Regions from separate parts of the Echinicola sediminis genome, predicted to be linked through region 1. Evidence: riboswitches for the same ligand, from Rfam matches in the RefSeq annotation. Region 1 holds a riboswitch; the other holds the start of a gene.
The links. Region 1 has a riboswitch for S-adenosylmethionine ahead of ACYVAA_RS17750 (hypothetical protein). Riboswitches for the same ligand answer to the same signal wherever they lie in the genome.
Positions count from the first base shown of each region.

Region 1 (7,678 bases):
GACTTTTCCTTTAATGGTAATCACGGGGCAGGCTGCGTGCCGGACCACTTTTTCTGTATTGGAGCCGATCAGCAGTTCCTCCAGGCCACTGGAGCCCTTTGATCCCATGATGATGATGTCCGCTTTGGATTCGGTAACCTCATTGGAAATGCCGGCGTAAGGATTGCCGAAGGTCATTTTTGAAGAAAACTGATAAGGCTTTCCCTTGTTCTCTTCATCGATTTTTTTTAATTGCTTTTTCCTTTTTTCTACCAGTTCTATCACAAAAATATTGTTGAAATCCTGGCCCCCGATGCCGACTTCCCCCATGGTGTTGAAATTTTGGACGCTGCTGGGGATTTCGATGACATGCAGGAGTTTTAACCTCCCCTTGGTGGTGCTTGCCAGTTCTTTGGCAAACTCAAAGGCGTTTTCCGCCTCTTCTGAAAAATCGAACGGAACTAAGATGGTTTTCATAGTTACTTATTTAGGTTATTGCCTTGAAAGTAATAAAGTACGAAAAAATGACAGCTTAAACGAATCAAATAGCCAAATGATTATTGCATAGTCGGCTGAGGATGAAAACTGGGGGAAGGAAGCAGAAGGACTGCCTGGCGTTCTGGAAATCCCCCTTATTGGACTTGGTAGTAGACCTTCTTAAGCTACAGGTGCAAGCCCGGCAACCCTGCCAAATGTCAAGCGAAGACGAGCAGTCCGGCACCAAAGGCCAGTACCCACAGCAGGGTGGAGATGGCCATTTTTTTTAGAAAGGGGTCCAGCTCCTTGGAACTTGTCCTTTTGTCCACCTGGCTGGCAATGTGGACCATCAGCGGGGTGACGGCCAGTGCCAATAACCCACCATAATTGTTCTCCAAAATGGAGAATAAGACCAACGATAGGTTTCCCAGGAGTATCAAGGCCCAGTTGTATTTTACAGCTGCTTTTCGTCCAATGCGGACCGGGATGGATTTTTTACCGGCCTTCTGGTCAGACTCAATGTCCCTGATATTATTAATGTTGAGCACGGCAGTGCTGAAAAAACCAAGGGAGACCGCAGGTAAGATCAAAGCTGTGGAAAAGCTCATGGTGTGCAGGAAATAGGTGCCCAACACTCCGAGCAGACCGAAAAAGAGGAAGACGGAGATGTCTCCCAGTCCCATATAGCCATAAGGATTGGTGCCTGAAGTATAGTTCACCGCGGCAAAGATAGCCAGTAAGCCAAGGCCTATAAAAGTGAAGAAAACCAACCAGCTATCCAGAGCGATGTAAAGCAGTCCGATTCCACTGAGAAAGCTAAGGATTCCCAAGAGGATCATAGCATTTTTCATTTCCTTTGGCTGGATGATGCCGGACTGAACGGCCCGAATAGGTCCTTCCCGTTCATCGCTGTCCGCACCATGGACGCTGTCCCCGTAATCATTGGCCAGGTTGGAAAGTATCTGGAGCAGGGTAGTCGTCAAAGCGGCGAGAGCAAAGACTTCCCATTTGAATAAGCCATGTGACCAGGCAATAAAGCTGGCCATAAGGATGCTGGCCAAGGCCAAAGGAAGGGTCCTCAATCTGACGGCATGCAGCCAGGCCTGCCTCTTGTTCGCTAATGTGACGTCCACTGTAAAATAGGGTAAATGATGAAGAGCTTCCTGATTACAGAAGCTCTTCCTTATTAATATACAATCTTTTTAGGCTTCTATGAGCTTGATGATTTCTTCATCAAAAGGATTGACCGATGATTGGAAGAAATGCTTCAGCTCACCGTTTTCATCGATGAAGTACTTGCAGAAATTCCAAGTGGGCTCTTGGTCATTCCATCCGTTCATGGATTTGTCCGAGAGCCATCGGTAAAGCGGATGCTTGTCCACGCCTTTGACGGAAACTTTTTCAAACATCGGGAAGGTCACACCATAATTTCCTGTACAGAATTTCTTGATCTCTTCATTGGTGCCAGGCTCCTGTCCACCGAAATTGTTGGCAGGGAAGCCTAAGATGGTGATTTTATCCCCATATTCCTCATTCAGTTTCTGCAGGTCCTCGTATTGCGGGGTATATCCACACTTGGAGGCCACATTGACGATCAGCAGTTTTTTGCCTTTGTATTGGCTGAAATCCACCGTGTTGCCGTCAATGTCGGTCATGGTAAAATCGTAGAGTGTTTTTGGCTGCATGTCAGCTTGGCTTTTCGAGGCAGTTTCATAGGCTGCATCGGACTGGGTTTGTTCTGTTTTAGCACCACAGGCTACCAGGGCTACCATGGCACAGATAAAAACTAGGTTTTTCATAATTACATTCTTTCTGGGACTTTTACTCCTAATAACTTCATTCCGGCCTGCAAAGTTCTGGCCACCTGCGCACTTAATGCCACGCGGAAGCTTCGGACTTTTTGGTCGGCTTCGCTAAAGATAGGAAGTTCTGCGTAAAAGCGGTTGTATTCCTTTGCCAAATCGAACATGTACTGGGCGATGACAGAGGGGCTAAGCTCTTCACCTGCCTGTTCAATTTTCTTTTCGAAATTGTTCAGCAAAATGATCAATTCCTTTTCGGTCTCTTCAATATGGTCCAGGGCGTCAAATCCATCCAACTGATAGTTCACGCCGATTTGGTCCGCCTTTCTCAATATGGCGGCGATCCGGGCGTGGGAGTACTGGACAAAAGGCCCCGTATTTCCCTGGAATTCGATGGATTCCTGAGGGTTGAACAGCATGCGTTTTTTCGGATCCACCTTCAAAAGGAAGTATTTCAATGCGCCCAGCCCAAGCATTTCATACAGCTCTTTGGCCTGTTGTTCAGAGAAACCCTCGATTTTGCCAAGTTCCTTGGTGTGGCTTTCTGCAGTATCGATCATCTCCTGGATCAGGTCATCAGCATCCACCACCGTGCCTTCGCGGGATTTCATCTTGCCGGTAGGCAGGTCCACCATGCCATACGAAAGGTGGTAAAGCCCTTCTCCATAAGGCCGTCCCAATTTGCGCATGATTTTAAAGAGAACATCGAAATGGTAATCCTGTTCGTTGCCCACCACATATACCGACTTGTCGATTTTAAAGTCTTCGTATTTCAGATCAGCTGTACCCATGTCCTGGGTGATGTACACGGAGGTGCCATCCCCCCTGAGGACCAGTTTTTCGTCCAGTCCTTCATCCGTAAGGTCTGCCCAAACGGAGCCGTTGTCTTTTTTGAAAAACACGCCTTTTTTCAGGCCTTCCTCTACGATGTTTTTTCCCAGCAGGTAAGTGTCTGACTCGTAATAATACTGGTCAAAGCTCACACCCATTTTAGTGTAAGTGGCATCAAATCCTTCGTAAACCCAGCCGTTCATGGTTTTCCACAAAAGCACGGTTTCCTCATCCCCCGCTTCCCACTTTCTGAGCATCTCCTGAGCTTCCAGCATGAGCGGGGCCTGCTTTTTGGCTTCATCTTCTGAAAGACCGCGTCCTACCAACTCCTTGATCTCCTCTTTGTAGGCCTTGTCAAAAAGCACATAGTATTTGCCGGCAAGATGGTCGCCTTTTAGTCCACCGGATTCAGGGGTTTCCCCATTGCCGAAGCGCTGGTAGGCCACCATGGATTTACAGATATGGATCCCTCGGTCATTGACCAGGTTGGCCTTGATTACTTCATAGCCGTTGGCCGCCAAGATTTCTGACACGGCAAAACCAAGGAAGTTATTTCTCAAATGTCCCAAATGGAGGGGCTTGTTGGTATTGGGGGAACTGAATTCCACCATCACCTTTTGGCCCTTGTCAGGCAGCTGCCCGAGGTTTTCTTTCTGATAAAGCTTTTGGAACACCTCCAGCCAGGATTGTTCGTTCACAGAAATGTTCAAGAATCCTTTGACCACATTAAAGCCGCTCACCACCGCACAGTTTTCTGCCAGGTACTGGCCGATTTTTTCGCCACTGTCTTCTGGCTTCATCTTGGTGAATTTCAAAAATGGAAACAACACAAAGGTATAGTTGCCCTCAAATTCCTTTCTTGTAGGTTGCAAGGCCAGCGTTTCAGGGGCCACCTGATGATCAAAAGCTGTCTCAAAAGCTTGGCTGATGGCTTTTAGAATTTGTTCTTGAATGGTCATTCTTGTTTTAAATTTATCTTCAAAAGTTGTTTACCAGGGAATGGGTGGTGGATTCCAGTACCTCGAAGGCTATTTCTGCCATGGCATTTTCGGAATCCAAAGTAGGGTTTACTTCCACGATTTCCCAGCAACATACTCGCTTGTCTTTTATAAATTCTTCGTTCAAGTGGATGGCTTCTTTCACCGTCAATCCATCCGGAACCGGTGTGCCCGTACCGACGGAAATGGAGCTGTCCATGCTGTCCACATCGAACGATATGTAAATTTGTTCGCAATCTTTTAGGAGTGCCAAGGCCTCTTTGGCAATGGTTTCCACTCCTTTTTCCCTGACCTCTTTGGTAGGGAAGTTTTTAATACCGTGCTTTTGTATCAAATGATCCTCCGGCTTTTCGGTATCCCTGACGGAGATGTACACGATGTCCTCCGCTTTGATCTTGGGGAAATCCCCGCCGATCTTTTTGATCTTTTCCCAATAGGCAATCTCCTCGTCCGAAGGGGCCTGCTGTTGGCAGTCCAGATTGTCTTCCTGTAGGCACATCCCCAAGGTCATGCCGTGCATGTTCCCCGAAGGAGAAGTATAAGGGCTGTGGATGTCCGCATGGGCATCGATCCAAATGACCCCCAGCCTCTTTTCAGGATCGGCCGCTTTGATGCCCATGATGCTGCCCGCAGCAGTGGAATGGTCCCCGGCCAGGATGATGGGAAACTTTTTCTCCTGGCGCAACTTCCTGACCGTTTCATAGACATTGGTGATTACCTCCAGCACCCCGTCAATGTATTTTGCATTGGGAAAGGGATTGTTTTTCCAAAGGTAATTATTGGCGTCAGGAACATTGATGGGATCAAACTTGGTAAAAAAGTTTGATTTTTTATCCCAACTGGCCACTTTGAGGGCGTCCACTCCCAAGCTGGCCCCACGGGTACCTGCAGCTAGTTCTGATCTTACTTCGACAAGCTCGATGTTTCTCATAGGAATTTAATCTCAAGGTTTATTTGGGTAATTTATCGGCCCTCTTCTCAAAGGCCGAAATAATCCCACAAAAGTAGTTAAAAATGTGCATTTAATAAGTAGTTGGAAAGTTTTAACCCGGATTATGCAATAGGATTCGTTATAGCCTGTCCCGGCTACTGTCGGGAAGGACTGAAAATGCAAGAAAATCAGTCCCGATAAATCGGGAAGCAAAGCGACTGATTTTAAAGCATTTTAAGTCCGTAATACTTGTGCGCCGTGGCGTAGATAAGCAAATGCATGTTTCCATCTAACTTATGTCATAATCTCAGTTCAAGTTTCAAAGACGTCATTCCGAGGCTTGGCGTAGGATTGCGAGAAGGAAGCTGTGGGAATCTCATAATAAGAAGATTGCCGCACCCTTTCCTCCCACACTTACCCAAGCACAAAAGGGTTCGCAATGACGCAGCGATCCTATTTCACTGCTTTTAAATCGAACTCAGGTTCATAAGTTAGCTATTGTACGTTACTTTTTTATAAGTCTTGGAATTCGGGTTTAAGGTTTGAATGTCGGAAAGTTGATAGCATAGCCAGTGGGTTTTCAGTTGGGGAGTAGCCCAACCCAGGTCTTTGGAGATGTCGATCTTGGCGAAGGACATAGACCAGTAGACCAATTAAAGAGGAAATTGATAATAGTTTATCCAGGGTTTTAAATCAGGGGATATATTCCATTATCATCGTAAGAATACTTTTTTGGCTTAATTCTGTAAAAAGCGCTTAGGAAGGCCTGCAGCTTAGCTTTTGATCCCTTGTAAGTTAGGCGGGAAAAAACTTTTAAAAATAAAACCCTACAAAATCTATAGGGATATTAGTATTTATAAAAAATTGTAGTACCTTTGGTGAAGTTATTAGTGAAGCGCCAGCGAAGGCCAGTAGCTAATTTATAAAGAATAGGGGAGAGAACAGGCTCTGAGAACCTATAGCAACCTATCCCTCGTGACAGAGAAAAGGTGCTAAATCCTGCCTCAATCAATTAAGGACCTATAAATTATGAAAAACATGGGCACACAACGAATTCGGGAGTTACAGCAAAAGAAAATCATCCATTGCAATTGTTGATCTAAAACAATAGCGGCAAAAAAGACAAACTAGTAACACTAAAAAACGAAATACCATGACAGCAATAGCTTCTAACTATAATTCAGCACTATCCACCAATACTTTCAGTTTTCAATCTGTCATCCGGAACCTTCCTACGGAGGAATCCATCAGCGTACATGATTGGTTGAAGGAACATGATTCCGTTCAGGTAGAAGGGGAAGGGGCCTTTAATTTTGGGAACTTTCCGGGAGCAAACAAAAGCTTTCAAGCAATCTACTTTAGCCTGACTGGCGAATTGGCCGAGCATTATGCCCTTTTCAGGGGAATTGTTCTGGCTGGCCAGCCCAAGGAAGTGTTTTTGGAAAATATCCATGAAACCAGAAGCTTTACCCTGAAGTTTTACAAATCCAACGAAGCCATCGCCAAGAAATATGTGGAGAAAGTTTTCAAGATGGTAGGTGAAGAAATCAGGTTCAAGCAAGTGCTAAGAAAAGTATTGGCCAATCAGGAGAAGCACCAATTGGAAGAGCGCTTGTTATTTAACGATCTAAAATTCTGAAGGCATTAATAAACCAGAAACAATAACCATATCCTACTCCCTGGCCTCACGGTCAGGGAGTTTTTGTTTTTTTAAATCAGAATGAGAGGGCCTAGGATTTGGAGGTGCATGAAATATTTTCTTACTTAAGAAAGTTACCTTTTTGAAATCCCAATTATCTGGTGCAATTTTCGCCCTCTTAAGTCATTAACCTTTGAAGCCTAATGAACAAATACATTGACCTAATTCAGCAAACTTTTGATTTTCCTACCAAAGAGTTCAAGGTGGAAGATAATCAGCTCTTGTTTAATGGGGTGGATTTGATGGAGATCATAGAAACCTATGGTACCCCGCTGAAGCTTACTTACCTGCCAAAGATCAGCGAAAGCATTCAAAATGCTAAGACCTATTTCAACAATGCCATGCAGGCCCATGATTACCACGGGAAATACACGTATTGCTATTGTACCAAGTCATCCCATTTCAGTTTTGTGCTGGATGAGGCCCTGAAGAATGATATTCATATCGAGACCTCTTCTACTTTTGACATTCCCTTGGTCAGGAGCCTGTACGAAAAAGGAAAAATCACCAAAGATACCTACATCGTCTGCAATGGCTTCAAAAGGGACTTGTATAAAGAGTACATAGCAGGTTTGCTCAATGATGGTTTTAAAAACTGTATTCCGGTTTTGGATAATTTGACCGAAATCGATTACTACCTGGAGCATGTCAAGGTACCCTTTCAGGTAGGGATCAGAATAGCCGCGGATGAAGAGCCTAAGTTTGGCTTTTATACTTCCAGGTTGGGGGTGCGCTACAAGGACATTATTGAACTTTACGAAACCAAGATCAAGAACAATCCCAATGTCAGCCTGAAAATGCTGCATTTCTTTATCAATTCAGGTATCAGGGATACAGCCTACTATTGGTCGGAACTGACCAGGTTTATCCAGAAATATGTAGACCTGAAAGCCATTTGCCCGGAACTGGATACCATGGATATCGGTGGTGGCTGGCCGATCAAGACCAACGTGTTTTTTGA
Region 1 covers NZ_BAAHAP010000085.1:919-8,596, reverse strand. The annotation lists gene ACYVAA_RS17775 (universal stress protein) at 1-456, opposite strand, end outside; gene ACYVAA_RS17770 (prenyltransferase) at 675-1,589, opposite strand; gene ACYVAA_RS17765 (glutathione peroxidase) at 1,659-2,255, opposite strand; gene argS (arginine--tRNA ligase) at 2,258-4,048, opposite strand; gene ACYVAA_RS17755 (arginase) at 4,068-5,018, opposite strand; SAM riboswitch class I at 5,936-6,047, shown strand; gene ACYVAA_RS17750 (hypothetical protein) at 6,172-6,657, shown strand; gene ACYVAA_RS17745 (arginine decarboxylase) at 6,861-7,678, shown strand, end outside.

Region 2 (7,678 bases), on a different contig from region 1:
TATCAGGATAAAAACAGGTATTGAAAACAGCGAATTCGAGGACAACCCACGCATGGAAAAGCTGGACATCTTCTTTGCCCAAAGATTCTTTGATGCCTACGATGCCTACAAAACCAGCAAAGACCCTACAAAAAGCTGGCTTTGCGCTTTTGACACCTCCGAATCCGGCGGGCACATGGTTTTGCAACATCTATTATTAGGCATCAATGCCCATATCAACCTGGACCTCGGCATCGCGACGGTAGAAACCATGAAAGGTCAAAATATCTTGGAAATCATTAACGATTTTGACAAAATCAACCTGATACTGTCCGAATTGGTGGATGGTGTAAAAGCAAACCTTTCTAAGGTTTCCCCTGTTTTTGGCTTTTTCATCCAATTCGCAAACGGTAAGGACGAAATGCTGCTCAACTTCAGCATCCGGTTGGCTAGGGACGGCGCCTGGAAATTTGCCAACAACTATTTTATGGCTGAAAACAGACCTGAATGCCTGAACCAACGGGACAAGGCCATCCACAATCTGGCGTTGAAGATTGTCTCTCCGGGAAGAAAACTGAGTTGGATCGCTAAAATCATCAGTTGGACCGAGTGGAAGTCCATTCCTAATGTCATGGAACAACTTGAAGTGATCGCAAAGAAAAGTGTCCCCTCCAATCTCTCCCAGACACTATAACATGCATCACCTATTAAGAAGAACTCTCAGAAAGGCTTTTCTCCTCCCCGGACATCTCTTCCGTTTTCCCTTGCTCCAACTGCCTCATACGAAGATCGGCCATATGCTGGTTCCTATGAAGCGTTTCCTTTATAGCCAACGAGGTCTCTTCCGTTAGGGTTTCTGTAAAATACCTGAGCCTACTTTTGCTTTTTTCTTCATTTTTAAACTTCATCTCTTTGGTATAAACCTCCACCTCACTTTCCGCCTTATCCATCAAGAGATCATAAGGTCCACGTCCCGCAATCAGCTTTACGATTACCGGAGCTGTTTCTATCCCCACAAACAACAATACAATAAAAAGATTGGCCAAGGCTATGGCAGGACTACTTTTGGACAAAACAGAAAGCGCCTCCATCCTTGCTGCCAAACCATCATATTGGCTGATAGCTCCTTGTTGCTGCTGAAGAACAGCTTTTTTATCTTTCAAAATATCCTGAATGGCCAGCTCATTCGCATCAATTTTCGCCCAGTTTCTCTTTTGCAATTCGGCCAAATCCTTGGAGGCTTCATCCAACTGCTCCTCTTTCTTTTTGGCATTGGTACCCAGGCCCACTATTCCTGTGGTCCCAGGTGTCTTTACCCCAAAACGTTCGGCATCATACTCTTTTTGCTTTAAATCCCTGAAAGCCTCTTTGACCAGTACCTCCTCCCGCAATGCATCATTCTCCGCTTCCAGCCTATCCACTTCCGGGAAGGCTTCATCCAAACCTGATTTTGCCTCCGCCAAGGCCTGTATTTTATCCTCTTCTATTTTCCGGTTGATCTCCTTTTCGAATATCTTCAGCTCCAAAGGCTTGGAGATCACCAGGGCCAACAGTATCGCCAACACTATTCTGGGGATGGCCATTTTCCACTCCAGCCAGGCGTTTGCTCTTTTCCTCATTCCGGAAACAATAAACCGGTCCAAATTAAAAATCATCACTCCCCACACGATTGCAAAAAGCACCGCCCAATACCATACATCAAAGACCGTAAAGAGGGCATAGCCTGCCGACAGAGCTGCCAACAATCCCGTAAAAAACACAGTACCTCCAATCCCCATATACTTGTTGGACTCTGTCAGGCATTTCTTGAGCAAGGAGAAATTCCCCCCACTGCAAAACCAAAGGAACTTTTTAAGTTTATCCATTGAATATTTACGGTCTATAACTGAAACTGCTTACTATCAAAAAACGGGCTATTTCAGCCCCAAAGTACCACGCCATCTTTGTCCATAACAGAAAAAGTGACAGAATGCCCACTAAAAGGTTCCAAAAGCCGATTCTCGGTCTTCAACCGTATAAAAACCATTCCATCGCCCCGTATTTATTTACAGAAAAGTAAAGCGGTCATTAGCTTAAACTGTACGGAAAATTGTCCGTTATCCATGACCTACTTTCCAATGTGCCTATTTACGGCAGCATGTAATTTGGGGATATCTTTGAAACCACAAATCTGACCAGAAATAAAAAAAACAGATTTTTATCCTTACTTTTCCAAAAACCAAAAGAAGCAATAAAGCCAATTACAATTATTCGTAATTACACCAGTAAATTTATTTCTCACAGCCTTATCCGCCTCCGTGGACAAGGCTGTGAGAAATGGTTTGCTAATTTAGCGCTACTGTTGTCTTTGCGGATATACATAAACCCTATTTATCAAAACCATGAAACGAAATTTCTTCCAGCCCCTAAAAGGTATTTTCATCACCACATTGTTCCTTACTTTTCTTGCCCAGCTGCTCCTGGCACAAGAAACTCCGGAACACTTCCGAAAAGAAGTCAGCGAGATCATCGAAAACACTCCTGTACCAGAAGATAAAAACGCAGTTTTTCTTTTTACTGGAAGTTCAAGCATAAGGCTATGGAAAGACCTCAACGCTTACTTCCCTGAGTTCACCATCATCAACACGGGCTTTGGAGGGTCGCAGACCCACGAACTCCTGTATTATTCAGACGAACTTATTTTCCGTTACCATCCCCAAAAAATCTTCATCTACGAGGGAGACAATGACCTGGCCAGCGGAAAGAAACCGACAACGGTACTGGGTACAATGAAAAAACTGACGGATAAAATCAGTAAAACCTTGCCAGAGGCTGAAATAGTATTCCTCAGCCCAAAACCAAGCCCTGCAAGATGGCATTTAAAAGACAAGTACGAAGAGCTAAACCAGCTACTCGAACAATACTGCAAGCAAACAGCAAAAGTGAGTTTTATCAACCTATGGGACATCTTATTGGATGCCGATGGGGAGCCAATGGAGGACATTTTCCTAGGTGACCAATTGCACCTAAACAAAAAGGGCTATGACCTTTGGGCAGAAAGCATCAAGGAACTGCTACCATAAATTCCATTCCTCTCGGCAATTTTCATGATACAGACATCAAATCGTTTGGAATTTCAATCGTGCTGTCCTTATTTTGCAGGACTTCAGGAAACTGATTTATAAAGAAGAGGCGAGAGATCAGGCTCCAAGACCCTCTGGCAACCATCCTACTCGTTGGAAAGGTGCCAATACCTGCCCCATAATCAATTAGGGAACTATAAATTAGACTTTATGCACCACTTACAAACACTTTCCTTTTTCCTTATCCCTCACCGGATTTCACGCAAGTACGCCATGTGTGTGCAACGTGTCCCTTCACCCAATCAACATTTACTTTAACTCTGAAAAGAAACAGCAATTATGTCACATAAACATTTTGAAACCGAAGCCATCAGAATCGCTTCTTCCAAATCAAATCATAAAGAGCACTCTGCCCCTATTTACCTAACCTCCAGCTTTACCTTTGAAAGTGCTGAAGAGGCCCGTCAGATGTTCGCCGATGAAATCCCCGGAAACATCTATTCCCGCTATGCCAACCCCAACAGTACAGACCTGATCGAAAAAGTCTGTGCCTTGGAAGACACTGAAGATGGAATTGCCACTGCATCCGGAATGGCCGCGATGTTTGGGAGCATAGCCTCCCTTTTACAGCAGGGAGATCATATTCTTGCTTCCCGTTCCCTTTTCGGTTCTACCCATCAATTGCTCACCCGGGTTTTCCCAAAATGGGGCATCACTTCCACCTATGGTGACATTTCTGACATTGAAAACTGGGACAAGCTGGTACAGCCCAACACCAAAATGTTGTTCATTGAAACGCCCTCCAACCCAGGACTGGAGGTTATCGACCTGGAGTGGGTGGGAAAATTTGCCAAAGCCCATAACCTGATTTTGGTGGTCGACAACTGTTTCGCCACCCCTTACCTTCAGCAGCCTGCCAAATGGGGAGCGGATATTGTGGCCCACAGTGCCACCAAATACATCGACGGACAAGGAAGGGTATTGGGAGGCCTGATTCTGGGCAAAAAAGAACTTATCCAAGAGGTGCAGTTCTTCACCCGCCATACCGGACCGAGCATTTCGCCTTTCAATGCCTGGATACTTTCCCGAAGCATGGAAACCTTGGCTGTCCGAATGGAAAGACATTGTGCCAATGCCTTAAAAGTGGCAGATTTTTTCCAACACAGCCGCGATCTCGAGTTTGTCAAATATCCCTTCCTGAAAAGCCATCCGCAGTATGACCTGGCAAAAAAGCAGATGAAACACGGCGGCGGGATCATTACCTTGACGCTAAAGGGAGGAATCGAAAGAGCGCAAAGATTTATCGATGAACTACAAATGATTACTGTTACGGCCAATTTGGGAGACAGCAGAAGCATCATCACCCACCCGGCATCGACCACACACAGCAAACTTTCCGAAGAGGAGAGAGAGCGTGTAGGAATTCATCCTGGCCTGGTCAGACTTTCTGCAGGACTCGAACATCACGATGACATCATCGCGGATGTGGAAAGAGCCCTGGAAAGATCCAGGTAATCAATAAGACACCAACTACCTAGAGCCTTTATGCACTTCAGCATAAAGGCTTTTTTTTGTAGCGTTTACCGCTCTCTTTCCGTCTTGGGGAAGATCAAACAACCGAAACCATGAAGTACAGCCTCCTATTTTTCCTTGCCCTTTTTGTGGGCAGTCTTTCCTCCTGTGTGGATGAAAAACCAAAAGACGAGCAAATCATCCCAAACCTCAGGACCTTGCAGGATTACGAAAAGGACTTGGCCAGCTCCAGTAGTGCATTTGCAATTGACCTGTACCAGCAGCTGAGTAAAAGTGAACAGCCCAACCTCTTTTTTAGCCCCTACAGCATACAGCAGGCTCTTTCCATGGCCATGAACGGCAATAAAGGAGAGGTTCTCCACGAGTACCTGCACTTATTAAACTTCGAAAACACCTCCCTGGAAGAAGCCAATCGAGCCAACCATGAACTCACCCAATTCCTTAAAGAGGTGGACCCCAAGGTAAAACTCAACATCGCCAACGGCATATGGTACAAAAAAAGCCTCAGTGTAAAGGCTGCCTTCCAACACACCATGCAAAGCCAGTACCTGGCAGCCTTAAGTCAGCTGGACATGAAGAGTACCGGTGCTGCCGATATCATCAATAAATGGATTGAAGATCAAACAGAAAACTTAATCAAAGACATGCTTGATCAGGTCGACACCGATGCGGTAATGTACCTTGTCAACGCCATCTATTTTAAGGGAAACTGGAAATTCCAATTCGATAAAAACCAAACAAAAAAAGAGACATTTCACATCAATGCTTCCCAGTCAACTTTGGTGGACATGATGGGCATTGACCAAGCTGCCGGCTTTCTGACTTTTAAAGATGAAGGCCTCACCTATATAGAGATCCCTTACAGCACTGGCCAGTATTCCATGGGCATTCTCCTTCCTGATCACTATGGCCTTGAGCAAATCGAAAGTCAATTGACACTTGCCCAATTGGCTCAGTACAGAGAAAATGCAAGGGAAAGGAACATCATCCTCAAAATGCCTAAGTTCAAAATGCGTCAAAAAATCAACAATATGAAGGATGACCTCAAAGCCATGGGACTGGTTACGCCTTTTGAATTTGACGAAAAAAATTTCACCGAACTTTTTGACACTCCAACGGATTTACTGAAAATCAGCAGGGTCATTCATGATGCACTAATAGAGGTGGACGAAACCGGAACAGCAGCAGCAGCAGCCACTGTAGTCGAAATTGTTGAATTGACATCGGCCATTCCAGGTCCCACAAGCATCACCATCGATCGCCCCTTTGTATTCTTCATTCAAGAAAAACATAGTGGGGCCATTCTCTTTATGGGCAAACTTACGGACCCCTCCCAACTATAAAAAACCTTGGCCGGCCCTAAATCCCTTAAGGCCGGCCAATGGTTTATTTTTCTTTGATTTCTCCCAATAAGGGGGACCGATAATAATTTACCTCCAAGGCATCCAGTCTGGCCAGGTGTTGTTTTAGCCTTTCTTGATATCCTTCCCAGTTTCTTTGCGCGGGATTGGTCCAGCCTACCTCTGCTATACCTATTAACCGGGGAAACACCATGTATTCAACATCCTCCATTTTGGCAATGGTTTCCGTCCAAAGAGGCGCTTCTACACCTAAAATATCCTCTTTGCCAATCCCAGGAACCAACTTGACAGGATCCCATATATAGGCACTGTCCAATTCAATATAGGCTGCCCAATGCAGGCCCAACTGCGTGGTGGAATCATACTGCATATCCAAGTAAGCCTTGGTAGAGGGGGACATCAGCACCTTTGCCCCTTGGTCCACCGCCATTTTTGCATTTTCCGCTTTAGCCCAAAACTGCGCAATTGAGCTTGGCCTCAAAGCGGCATGGGCTATTTCATCCCAGCCGATGACCTGCTTACCATAGGAATTGACGATATCCTGCACCTGCTCTATGAAAGGAATATAATCCTCCAGTGCAGTCACATGCGATTCATCCCCTCCTATATGGATATAGGGTCCGGGAGTGATTTCGGCAAGCTCCCTGATGACATCGTCGATAAACTGATAGGTAATTTCTTTGTCAGTGCAGAGGGTGCTAAATCCAACATCGATTCCGGTATATAATTCTGGCGCTTTTCCGTCACAGTTAAGCTCAGGATAGGAGGCCAACGCTGCATTGGTATGCCCTGGCATATCGATTTCGGGTACCACGGTAATAAAACGTGCCTGAGCATAGGCAACAATCTCCTTATAGTCATCCTGGGTATAAAAACCTCCGCTGCCTCCTCCTACTGCTGTACTGCCTCCTATCTCCGTAAGTTTCGGCCAGGATTTTATTTCTATCCTCCATCCCTGATCATCAGACAAATGAAGGTGAAGGTAGTTCAATTTATACAAGGCCATCAGGTCGATATAACGCTTGACATCCTCCACTGAAAAAAAATGACGGGAGACATCCAGCATACTTCCCCGATAGGCAAACTCGGGAGAATCTTCTATTAGGCCCGCAGGAACTTCCCACGAAGAGCGTTCAAAGCCGCCCTCCTTTTCTATGGCAATAGGCATTAACTGCCTTAACGTTTGAACGCCTCTGAAAATGCCTTCTGCAGAGCTTGCCGTAATCTGCAACTTATCAGGCTGAACATGTAGTTGATAAGCCTCCAGCGACTGACCCGGCTCGATATGCATGGCAATAAACCCTCCCTCTTCAGGTTCCTTCGTAACGATTTGCACATTAAAGCCTGTTGCCTTGCCTATAAACTGCGCTAAAAAATCAGCTACCCCTCTTAAAGCCTGCTCCTCTTCACTGATATAAATCTTCGTGGACTTACTGATAGCAAAAGTGCCTTTTTCCTCCATCATTTTTACCGGCAAAGGTATTAGCGACTTTTCCGAGAGCTTGGGGTCGGCTTGACATCCGACAATGAGCAGCATCAAACATGCTGACAGTTTAGCAATTGTATTGGTGATCATAGAATATAATTTAGGCTAACGTATACGATTTAAACTTAACCAATTTTTCAGAACAACTTAAGCTCAACCAGTGACATTTTTCATGACACATACGGGAAAAGAGACTTTAGATGAACTAATTCAGCCCGCGGAAGGCCAATAGCCTAACCCAACCGTTCATCCTGATT
Region 2 covers NZ_BAAHAP010000008.1:4,508-12,185, reverse strand. The annotation lists gene ACYVAA_RS03275 (DUF5995 family protein) at 1-673, shown strand, start outside; gene ACYVAA_RS03270 (DUF4407 domain-containing protein) at 687-1,844, opposite strand; gene ACYVAA_RS03265 (SGNH/GDSL hydrolase family protein) at 2,361-3,041, shown strand; SAM riboswitch class I at 3,135-3,244, shown strand; gene ACYVAA_RS03260 (trans-sulfuration enzyme family protein) at 3,381-4,556, shown strand; gene ACYVAA_RS03255 (serpin family protein) at 4,667-5,917, shown strand; gene ACYVAA_RS03250 (beta-N-acetylhexosaminidase) at 5,961-7,511, opposite strand.
Region 2: it holds a riboswitch for S-adenosylmethionine, as region 1 does, so the genes downstream of both, ACYVAA_RS03260 (trans-sulfuration enzyme family protein) here and ACYVAA_RS17750 (hypothetical protein) in region 1, are expected to answer to the same signal.